DNA from 3 places in the Staphylococcus piscifermentans genome. Region 1 is predicted to be linked to each of the others. Evidence: a T-box and tRNA genes for the amino acid it is inferred to sense, from the RefSeq annotation. Region 1 holds a T-box; the other regions hold tRNA genes.
The links. A T-box is a leader RNA that pairs with one kind of tRNA and senses whether it is charged. The one in region 1 lies ahead of serS (serine--tRNA ligase), so its partner is inferred to be a tRNA-Ser.

Region 1 (3,290 bases):
TGGTTTCTTTACATTAAGTATTATCAGCTTTATCGCATTTCTAAATGCAAATGCTCTTGATTCAACGAGATTACGCTGAACACAACTTCTGAGGTAAGACTTCCGTTTGTCTGATGTTAGACATACGGTATACTCTTAACCCTTGATGCTATGCCATTTATCATATACTATTCAATACCGATTATCCTAAGAGGGTAGTCGGTATTTTAATATGCTTTTTGGGAAATAAAAGATTGGGAAATAAAAAAGATGAGTGCTGCATTGGTAGGTGCAGCACTCAAAGTGGTAGGTAAAATATATATTGGAACGAGGTTGGATCATCTTAATTCGTTATTCCAACTACTCGATGATCCCATTTATTTTGTTGCTGGGCCGATTTTTGTTTTTCCGCCCATGAATGGAACTAATGCTTCAGGAATTGTAATTGAACCATCCGCATTTTGGTAGTTCTCTACAATCGCCGCGAATGTACGTCCGACTGCTAAACCACTTCCGTTCAATGTATGAACTAATTCTGGTTTAGAATCTTTATCGCGTTTGAAGCGGATATTTGCACGGCGTGCTTGGAAATCTGTCATGTTAGAGCATGAGCTGATTTCTTTGTAATCTTCATAACTTGGAAGCCAAACTTCTAAGTCATAAGTTTTACTTGAACTGAATCCAAGGTCGCCAGTACAAAGAATTACACGACGATATGGTAGTTCTAGTTCTTCTAAGATAGCTTCTGCGTTGCTTGTTAACTGTTCTAATGCATCCCAAGAATCTTCAGGTTTTTCAAAACGTACCAACTCAACTTTGTCGAATTGGTGCAAGCGAATTAAGCCACGTGTGTCACGTCCGGCTGAACCCGCTTCACTTCTGAAGCAAGCTGACTGTGCAGTGAACTTGCCTGGCAATTGATCTGCAGACAAGACTTCTTCGCGGTAGTAGTTAGTAAGCGGAACCTCTGCTGTCGGAATCATGTACAAGCCTTCTTTTTCCACTTTGAACAAGTCTTCTTCAAATTTAGGTAATTGACCTGTACCATACATAGAGTTTGCATTTACTAATTGAGGTACCATCATTTCAGTATAACCATGTTGTGTTGTGTGCTTAGTAAGCATGTAGTTCATTAATGCACGTTCTAATTGTGCACCTTCATTTGTTAAGAAGACAAAACGCGCACCTGATACGCGAGCAGCACGGTCAAAGTTGGCCATTCCTAATTCTTCTACTAAGTCCCAGTGTGCTTTCGCTTCAAAGTCGAATTGACGAGGCGTACCCCATTTTTTCACTTCGATATTTTCTTCATCAGAATCGCCTTCAGGTACATCATCATTCATAATGTTAGGTATTGTAGATAATCTGTATTTTAATTTTTCATCTACTTTATTTAATTCAGTATCCACTTCTTTAATGTCGTCGCCTAATTTTCTCATTTCAGCAATAACATCATCAGCATTTTCTTTATTACGTTTCTTCTCAGCAATTTCGTCACTGACTTTGTTTCTTTTAGCTTTCATTTCTTCTGCTTTGCCAATTAATTCACGACGTTTATTATCTAATTCTAAAACTTCGTCTACTACTTGCGGATCCATACCACGTAATTTTACTTTTTCTTTTAAGTGATCTGGTTCATTTCTGAATAATTTGATATCTAACATAATGCTGTCATCCTTTCCAATATATCTACCAATTTTTTGAGTAATGTAAATCTATTAAGGAGGCAAAACAATAAAAAAATACCACGCCCCTACAAGGGACGTGGTATTACGTGTTGCCACCCTATTTAACAGTACAAGTTATAAATACTCGGACTGCACTCTCGCTAAAATAACGGTTATTACCGGTTGTTCCTTTAATATGCAGGTAGATTCGTCACAAATATTGATTGCTTATTCACACTCACCATAAGCTCTCTGAAATCAAATATCAGGATTACTTGTCCTGCGAACAATGTCTTATGAACTTAAGTTCACTATAGCAAACGTCATTATATTTTGCAATAAGTATTTTCAACTTTTTCAGAATTCAATAAAAATTCTTGTTATTTAAATTCAATATCTGCATAAGCACTTTGCTGCAAATAGCGCGAAACTTGTGTAATATCTTTGTGGAATTGACGGTCTTGAGTAATCGCTGGCGTAATATTACGTAAGGTTTCATATTTTTCACGTGTTCGTGGAGACAACTTATCGATACCTTTCAACTCTACAGCTTGCAAAGCAATAATTAATTCAATAGCCAATACGCGTCTTGTATTATCTACAATCTGGTAACCATGACGTGAAGCAATTGTTCCCATCGATACGTGGTCTTCTTGATTGGCTGAAGAAGGTATAGAGTCTACACTTGCAGGATGTGCAAGCGTTTTATTTTCAGAAACTAAACTTGCTGCTGCATATTGCATAATCATTGCCCCACTTTGCAATCCTGGTTCCGGACTCAAGAAGGCAGGCAAGTCACCATTTAATTGCGGATTTACCAAACGTTCTAAGCGTCGTTCCGCAATATTACCCAATTCACTTACGGCTACCTTTAAAAAGTCTAAGGCATAAGCGACAGGCTGACCGTGGAAATTGCCTCCTGAGATGACGAGCGTCTCATCGTCTTCATGGAAAATCAGCGGATTGTCATTAGCCGCATTCATTTCACGTTCTAATTGTTTTTTTACAAAGTTCAAGGTTTCGAAGCTGGCACCATGTACTTGAGGAATACAACGCAAAGTATAAGCATCTTGTACACGGATTTCACCTTGTCTAGTAGTTAAATTAGAATCTTCTAACCAATACAACATACGATCTGCCACTGCGCTTTGTTCAGGGAAGTTACGTACGTCATGTACTTCAGGACGGTAGGCATCTGTGATTCCATTCAACGCTTGATGTGTTAAAGCAGCAATCCACTCTGCTTGATAAGCTAAGGCTTCCGCTTCAATCCAGCTGATTACGCCTTGTGCTGTCATAGCTTGTGTACCATTGATTAATGCCAGTCCCTCTTTAGCAGACAATTGTAAAGGTTGACGTCCTAATTCTTCAAGTACCTCGCTACTCTCACGTTCTTCTTGTTGATAATAGACTTTACCTTCGCCGATTAATGCTAAAGCTAGATGGGAAAGAGGTGCTAAATCGCCAGACGCGCCTAATGAACCTTGTTGCGGAATAATCGGGATAATACGTTCATTAATGAAATAAGTCAATTGCTCTACCAAATCAGTCGTTACACCTGAATGTCCTTTTAACATTGTATTTAAACGTAAAATCATCATCACTAGTGAAACATCATGTGAGAAGGGATCGCCTGTCCCGCAC
Region 2 (3,290 bases), 370 kb from region 1:
ATTATATGCACCAAATCCCCTCACTATTGCAGTAGTGAGGGGATTTTTTAGGTGTAGCCATGGTGTGAGAGTGTGCGTAACTGTCTAGGCTGCCACTCATCGCCTATACAAATCAAGGGCGAAGTGTCTAAGCTGCCACTCATCGCCTATACAAATCAAGGGCGAAGTGTCTAAGCTGCCACTCATCGCCTATACAGATCAGGGCCGAAGTGTCTAAGCTGCCACTCATCGCCTATACAGATTGGGGCAAAAATGTATAGGCTCGCACTCACTGCTTATACAGATAGGGGTCAAAGTGTCTAGGCTGTCACTCGCTGCTTATACAGATCAAGGCCGAAGTGTCTAAGCTGCCACTCATCGCCTATACAGATAGGGGTCAAAGTGTCTAGGCCCGCACTCGCTGCTTATACAGTTTCCCCTCTCCCCGCTAATTAGCTATAACCTATATAAGGCATTTCAATTACATTTTACATATTCCATAAATTAACGACTGCATAACTGCGTAAAGGACGCCAAGCTTCAGAGGCGGTTAATCGTGCTTTAGGTGTGTCGTAGTTCGGCATTGCATTTTTAATACCGATATCAGTTTCTAGAAAACTGTCGGTGTAACCCAGTGCACGCATGCCGATATATTGTGCCGTCCAGTCACCTATGCCTTTGATTGCTAAGAGTTGTCGCATCTCAGCTTCAGCAGCTTGCATCTGAGCGATGTGAGAAGCTGAAGAAAGGTCAGCTCCAACGCCTTTTACTAAAGGATTCAAGTGAATTTGCCCTTCAATAAGAGCCTCAGCTAAAGCAGCTATAGTATTGGAACGCCGTCCGGTAATGCCTAAGGGACCTAATATATCTGAAATAGGAATCTCGCTATGCATTAATTGCACGAATGATTCAGGAATAGGAAACAATGTATCTAAGTCTTCGATTCCCGTGTCAAAGGGTGTACCTAATGCACGTACTAAACGGCCAGAAAGGGTAGTGGCTGCTTTAACGGTAATCTGTTGACCTAAGATTGCACGTACTCCTAATTCAAATCCATTAAAGGCGCCGGGTACACGTAACCCTTGAGTAACCCACTGCTCATTTAAAGTTGTAGTGATAATTTCTGGATTAACGTCTAAATCAAATAAATGCCGTAATCTCTGGACAACTTCACGCCATTCAGGTATTAAACTTGCACTCATCTCTACCGTGAGTGCGTTGCTCTCCAAGTTTTCTTTTACCCGAAGCCAGCCCTTTACAGTTCTATGTGAAAAGGGAGGACGCAGCAAGACGGTACGTGCGTAATGGTGATCTTGGACGGTTTCTACGCCTGGAATAGCCCGCTTGCCTAAGTAATCTATTATAGCAGACCAGATGTAGGGTGGTTGGTAGTATAAGTTGAAGTGCAAGGATTGCTGGTACCAACTGGTATCGACGGGTGCAGTGGTCCAAGTATTTGTGTTTAAGTTTTCTTTAAAGGTACGGATAAATAACTGTTTAAATTGCATCGATTTCACTCCTTATTATTTCTTACCCGATTTAAGCAACCCCCTTGAAATCTCTATGGAAAAATTTTAAGGTAGAGACTGTCGGTGTTGAATTATCATCAATTTGCAAAATGAAACACTGTCACAAGAGCATGGAGAAGTACCCAAGCACGGCTGAAGGGATCGGTCTCGAAAACCGACAGGAGCTTAACGGCTCGCGGGGGTTCAAATCCCTTCTTCTCCGTTGAATAAAGTACACTGGATATAGAAGGCCAGTGTGCTTTTTTATTTTTTTCATAAATTAATTGCTAGCCCTCAACAATTTCGTTAAGCTTAGTAAGAATAGAGATGTTTATAATTTTCAGTCTTAAAATGTATAAATATATTATAGCTCTATATCTGAAAATAAGGGGATGGGAAAGATGAAGCGCATGTTGACAGTTGTAGCAGCGAGTACATTGATTCTGACTGCTTGTGGCAGTAATGATTCGACATCAGAAGATAAACACAATAAACAATCTGCCAACCACAAACAATCCGAACAGCAAAAAGATAAAATTAAATATCCAAAAGATGGTGTGAAAGGTATTTATGTTACACCTGGTTCATTGCAAGGAGAAAAATTTGATGAATTGATTAAATTTATCAATGAAACAGAATTGAATGCTATGGTTATTGATGTTAAAGATGACAGCGGTAATATTACGATGGATTTAAATTCAGATAATAAGCTGATTCAGAAAAATACAACTGAAATGGTAAATCTGAAAAACCTGATGAAAACTTTGAAGAAGAATAACATTTATCCGATTGCACGTGTAGTAACATTCAAGGATTCACGTTTAGCTGAGGAACATCCTGAGTGGTCTTTTAAAGAGCAAAATGGTCAAGTTTGGGAAAGTGACGGTGGGGATAAATTCTTAAATCCGTTCAGCAAGCAGGTATGGAATTATGATATTGATGTAGCGAAGGCAGCGGCTAAAGCAGGTTTCAGAGAAGTACAATTTGATTACGTGCGCTTCCCGGAAGGCTTCGAAAATATGGATAAGCATTTGAAATATACCAATGGCAATTATAAAGGCGACGATATGAATCATACGCAGCAACGTGTCGATACGATTTCTAACTTCTTGAAGACTGCACGTAAAGAAATCCATCCACTTGATGCGCAAATTTCTGCGGATGTCTTCGGTTATTCTGCGACAGTTGAAGAAGCGCCTGGTATAGGGCAAAGTTTCCCTAAGATTGCTGAGAATGTAGATGTAATATCTTCGATGATTTATCCTTCTCACTGGAATCCAGGCGACTTCGGTATTGAACACCCTGACTTAGAACCGTATAAAACAGTAGATAATTATTTGGATAAAGAAGAAGCGGTATTGAAAAAAACTGGAAAGCATCATCCTAAAACGCGTCCTTGGCTGCAAGATTTCACTGCAAGCTATCTAGGTGAGGGGAATTATAAAGAATATGATTCCAAAGAAGTTTCCGAACAAATTCAAGCTTTGCGCGATCATGGAGTTCATGAATTCTTGTTGTGGGATGCTTCTGGAGATTACACTAAAGGTGTAGATTATACGCCCGATAAAAGTAAAAAGCAAAGTGATAAATCACAATAATAGTTATAGACTGAGCCTTTGTTTGAGGTTCAGTTTTTTGTTGTCTAAAAGTTGGAAAATAAATCTAGTTTTATAAAAAGAGTTTTACAAAATTTGGGAGTAGATAAAGCGTAAAGACAATGTTAAAGCTAAAAATATTATAAATTTTAGAGAAAATTAAGTGTTACTATACATTTAACCTCAAAACTTTGTTACAATGGTTTCG
Region 3 (3,290 bases), 110 kb from region 1:
AGGTTGTATATCCCCATTAACAGACCGGCCGTTACGATGGCTGGTAAGATTGGAATGAAAATATCCCCCAATAATTTAACGAGACGTTGCAGTGGATTCCCTTTCTTAGCTGCCGCTGCTTTGACTTCATCTTTCGAAGCCCCTTCTTTGCCGATATTATCCATGAACTTCTTGTAAACTTCATCGACTGTCCCAGGTCCGATTACAATTTGATATTGATTATCCGCTTTAAATTGTCCTTTAACAAGCGGATTATCACTTAATTTATCCTTATCTACTTTATCGTCGTCCTTCAATACTAAGCGTAATCGTGTCACACAGTGCGTTGCGGTTTCTACGTTTTCAGCGCCTCCGATTGCCTCGACAATCTGTTTGACGTCTTTATCTTTCACAGCCATCCGACTCACTCCCTTTGTTTGATATTTGAGTCTATTGTACTTGTCTAGACAAGTTATGTAAAGGCTTTCATGAAAAATTAATAACTTCTTTACTTAAACTCTTTCTCATTTAACCTAAAAAAGTGACGGAACTGCTGAATTCCGTCACTCTCTCTATCGTACATTTTCAATTGCCTTACGCTCAATAATTTGTATTAAATTACCGCATGTATCATCGAAAATAGCGAATTTAACACCATTTTCATAATCCATCGGCGCCATCGTAAATCCGACACCTTGCTCTTTAAGTCGTTGATATTCTGCTTGTACATCATCCACATCAAACATCGTACAAGGGATTCCTTCTTCTTTCAGCCCTTCTTGATACGCTTGAGCGACACGATGGTTGTTAGGTTCAAGCAACAACTGTGTGCCCTCTGGATTTTCTGGAGAAACTACAGCTATCCATCGATAATCTCCAGCTGGTACATCTGCTTTCTTTTGAAATCCTAATATTTCCGTGTAAAATTTTAATGCTTGGTCCTGATCATCTACAAATATACTTGCGACTTTAATTTCCATGGGGCATAACCTCCGTTGTAAGTTAGTTCTTTCATTCCTTATTTTTTAAAAAAGTAAACTAGAAATACGAGAAATTAAGAGAGATTACTGGAATCTCAAAAAATACAAATTAAAAAGGCAAGCACTCAATAGGAAATTGAATGATTGCCTTTTTATATCTATTAGTCTTGGATTTCATTTATAATGGCGGAGGAAGAGGGATTCGAACCCCCGCGAGCCGTTAAGCTCCTGTCGGTTTTCAAGACCGATCCCTTCAGCCGGACTTGGGTATTCCTCCAATAAGCACAATAAATATCTTATTATACCCCATTATAAAAGTCAATCAATTTTTTAAGTAAATTTTACACAATCCTTGTTGACAAATTCATATTACAGCAAAATAGAGGGACAGATGCCCCTCTATCATTGATTTTTATTAATTTAAAACAAGCTGCTTTTGTAAATATCTGTGAACAGATTTGGCAACACCGCGACCTTCTTTAATCGCCCAAACGACTAAACTTTGACCACGTCTCGCATCGCCTGCTGCAAATATATGCGGTTGGTTAGTCGCATAATCGTGCTCATCCGCTACAATTTTGTTTCGCTCTGTGCGTAAGTCGAACGTATTCGGCACGGTATTTTCAGTGCCTGTAAATCCAATCGCTAGTAGAATTAAATCTGCAGGCCAATGTTTTTCGGTATCGTCAATTCGTGTACTGCCATCCGGCATTTTTCTCAAAGTTTGCGTATAAACACCTCGAACATTGCCGATACGATCTACATCATAACGCATGGTTTGCGCGCCATAAGCACGAGGTTCGTAACCGAAACGTTCTTCCGCTTCTTTATGTGCATAATCCATTTTAAATACAGGCATAGACAATGGCCAATAAGGATTACCTTGAATTTCATAACGCTCAGGCAGCTTTGTACGATAATTGAACTGTACTACTGTTTTACAATTCTCACGCAAAGCAGTCGCAACGCAATCGGCACCGGTATCACCCGAACCAATTACAATTACATTTTTCCCTTCGGCGCTGATTTCTGCATTTTCTGGTTTTAATTCTCCATTTGCAATTTGCGTTTGCTCTGTTAAATAATCCATAGCAAAGTGTATGCCATATCCCATGCGTCCCTCTAATGGAAGGTCTCTTGCTTGTTGAGAACCTGTACACACTATGATGGCATCATTTTCAGATTCAAGCGTCTCTTTAGAGATGTCTTTTCCAACTTCTGTATCCGTGACAAAATGGATACCTGCTTCCTCCATCAATCGAATACGACGACGGACCACATCTTTATCTAATTTCATATTCGGAATGCCGTACATCAACAAACCGCCTGCTTCGTGCGCACGTTCATAAACGGTCACTTCATATCCCTTTGCATTCAATTCATCAGCTGCAGTCAATCCTGCAGGACCGCTTCCTATAATAGCTACGCGTTGCCCTAAACGCTGTGCCGGCACTCTCGGTTGAACCCAGCCATTTTTAAATGCTTCGTCAACGATAGTACGCTCAATTCCTTTAATCGCGACCGGATCACGATTAATATTCATCACACAAGCTTGTTCACACGGAGCCGGACAAACACGTCCGGTAAAATCCGGAAAGTTATTAGTTTCTGCTAAACGTTCGTAGGCCGCTTTATAGTCTTGATGAAAGACAAGATCATTCCATTCTGGTATATAATTCCCAATCGGACAGCCTACTGTATCACGTTCAACCTGTTGACCTGCTTGGCAAAAAGGAGTTCCACAATCCATACATCTCGCACCCTGCATGCTCGCATCTTCTTTTGAAAAACATTGTTGAAATGCTGCATGACTCGTTAAACGTTCTGCTAACGAAAGTTCCGGTAGTGCTTGTCTGTCATACTTCATAAATCCTTTAAATTCTCCCATTTGAAAACACTCCTTCCTTTCCGTTAATAAACAACTGAAAATGGTTCCTCTGATGTTGTCACTTCAGTGCTGGAATCGTAAAATGCATTTAAAACTGCTTTGTCATTGTCTTCAGCTAAACGTTGATGCATTTCCAACTTATGCATCATAAGCTTATAATCTTTAGGAATTACTTTTACTACATGGTCAGCAATATTATTAAAATCAGCTAAAACTGCTGCTGCTTTCTTACTTCCTGTATACGTTACATGTTCTTCCAACATATTACGCAGTGTTTCAAATTCTTCTGGATGAGATAAAGTATCAAAATCCAATGTGTCTAACGCATGGTAAGTTTTAAATTGTTCTACATCATCAGGGAAGATATAGGCTACACCGCCGCTCATTCCTTGACCGAAGTTATCTCCGACATTTCCTAAGACAACTACACGACCTCCTGTCAT

Region 2: it has a tRNA-Ser gene. The T-box ahead of serS (serine--tRNA ligase) is inferred to sense a tRNA for this amino acid. The anticodon was not compared.
Region 3: it has a tRNA-Ser gene. The T-box ahead of serS (serine--tRNA ligase) is inferred to sense a tRNA for this amino acid. The anticodon was not compared.

Annotation. Positions count from the first base shown of each region.
Region 1 is NZ_LT906447.1:12,922-16,211, reverse strand. Features, by position in the region: gene CKV71_RS00060 (hypothetical protein) at 1-79, shown strand, start outside; gene serS (serine--tRNA ligase) at 357-1,643, opposite strand; T-box leader at 1,735-1,941, opposite strand; gene hutH (histidine ammonia-lyase) at 2,027-3,290, opposite strand, start outside.
Region 2 is NZ_LT906447.1:387,218-390,507, forward strand. Features, by position in the region: gene CKV71_RS01615 (AlkA N-terminal domain-containing protein) at 468-1,487, opposite strand; tRNA gene CKV71_RS01620 (tRNA-Ser) at 1,621-1,710, shown strand; gene CKV71_RS01625 (putative glycoside hydrolase) at 1,880-3,085, shown strand.
Region 3 is NZ_LT906447.1:2,512,449-2,515,738, forward strand. Features, by position in the region: gene treP (PTS system trehalose-specific EIIBC component) at 1-398, opposite strand, end outside; gene CKV71_RS11835 (VOC family protein) at 552-959, opposite strand; tRNA gene CKV71_RS11840 (tRNA-Ser) at 1,144-1,236, opposite strand; gene CKV71_RS11845 (glutamate synthase subunit beta) at 1,375-2,847, opposite strand; gene gltB (glutamate synthase large subunit) at 2,871-3,290, opposite strand, start outside.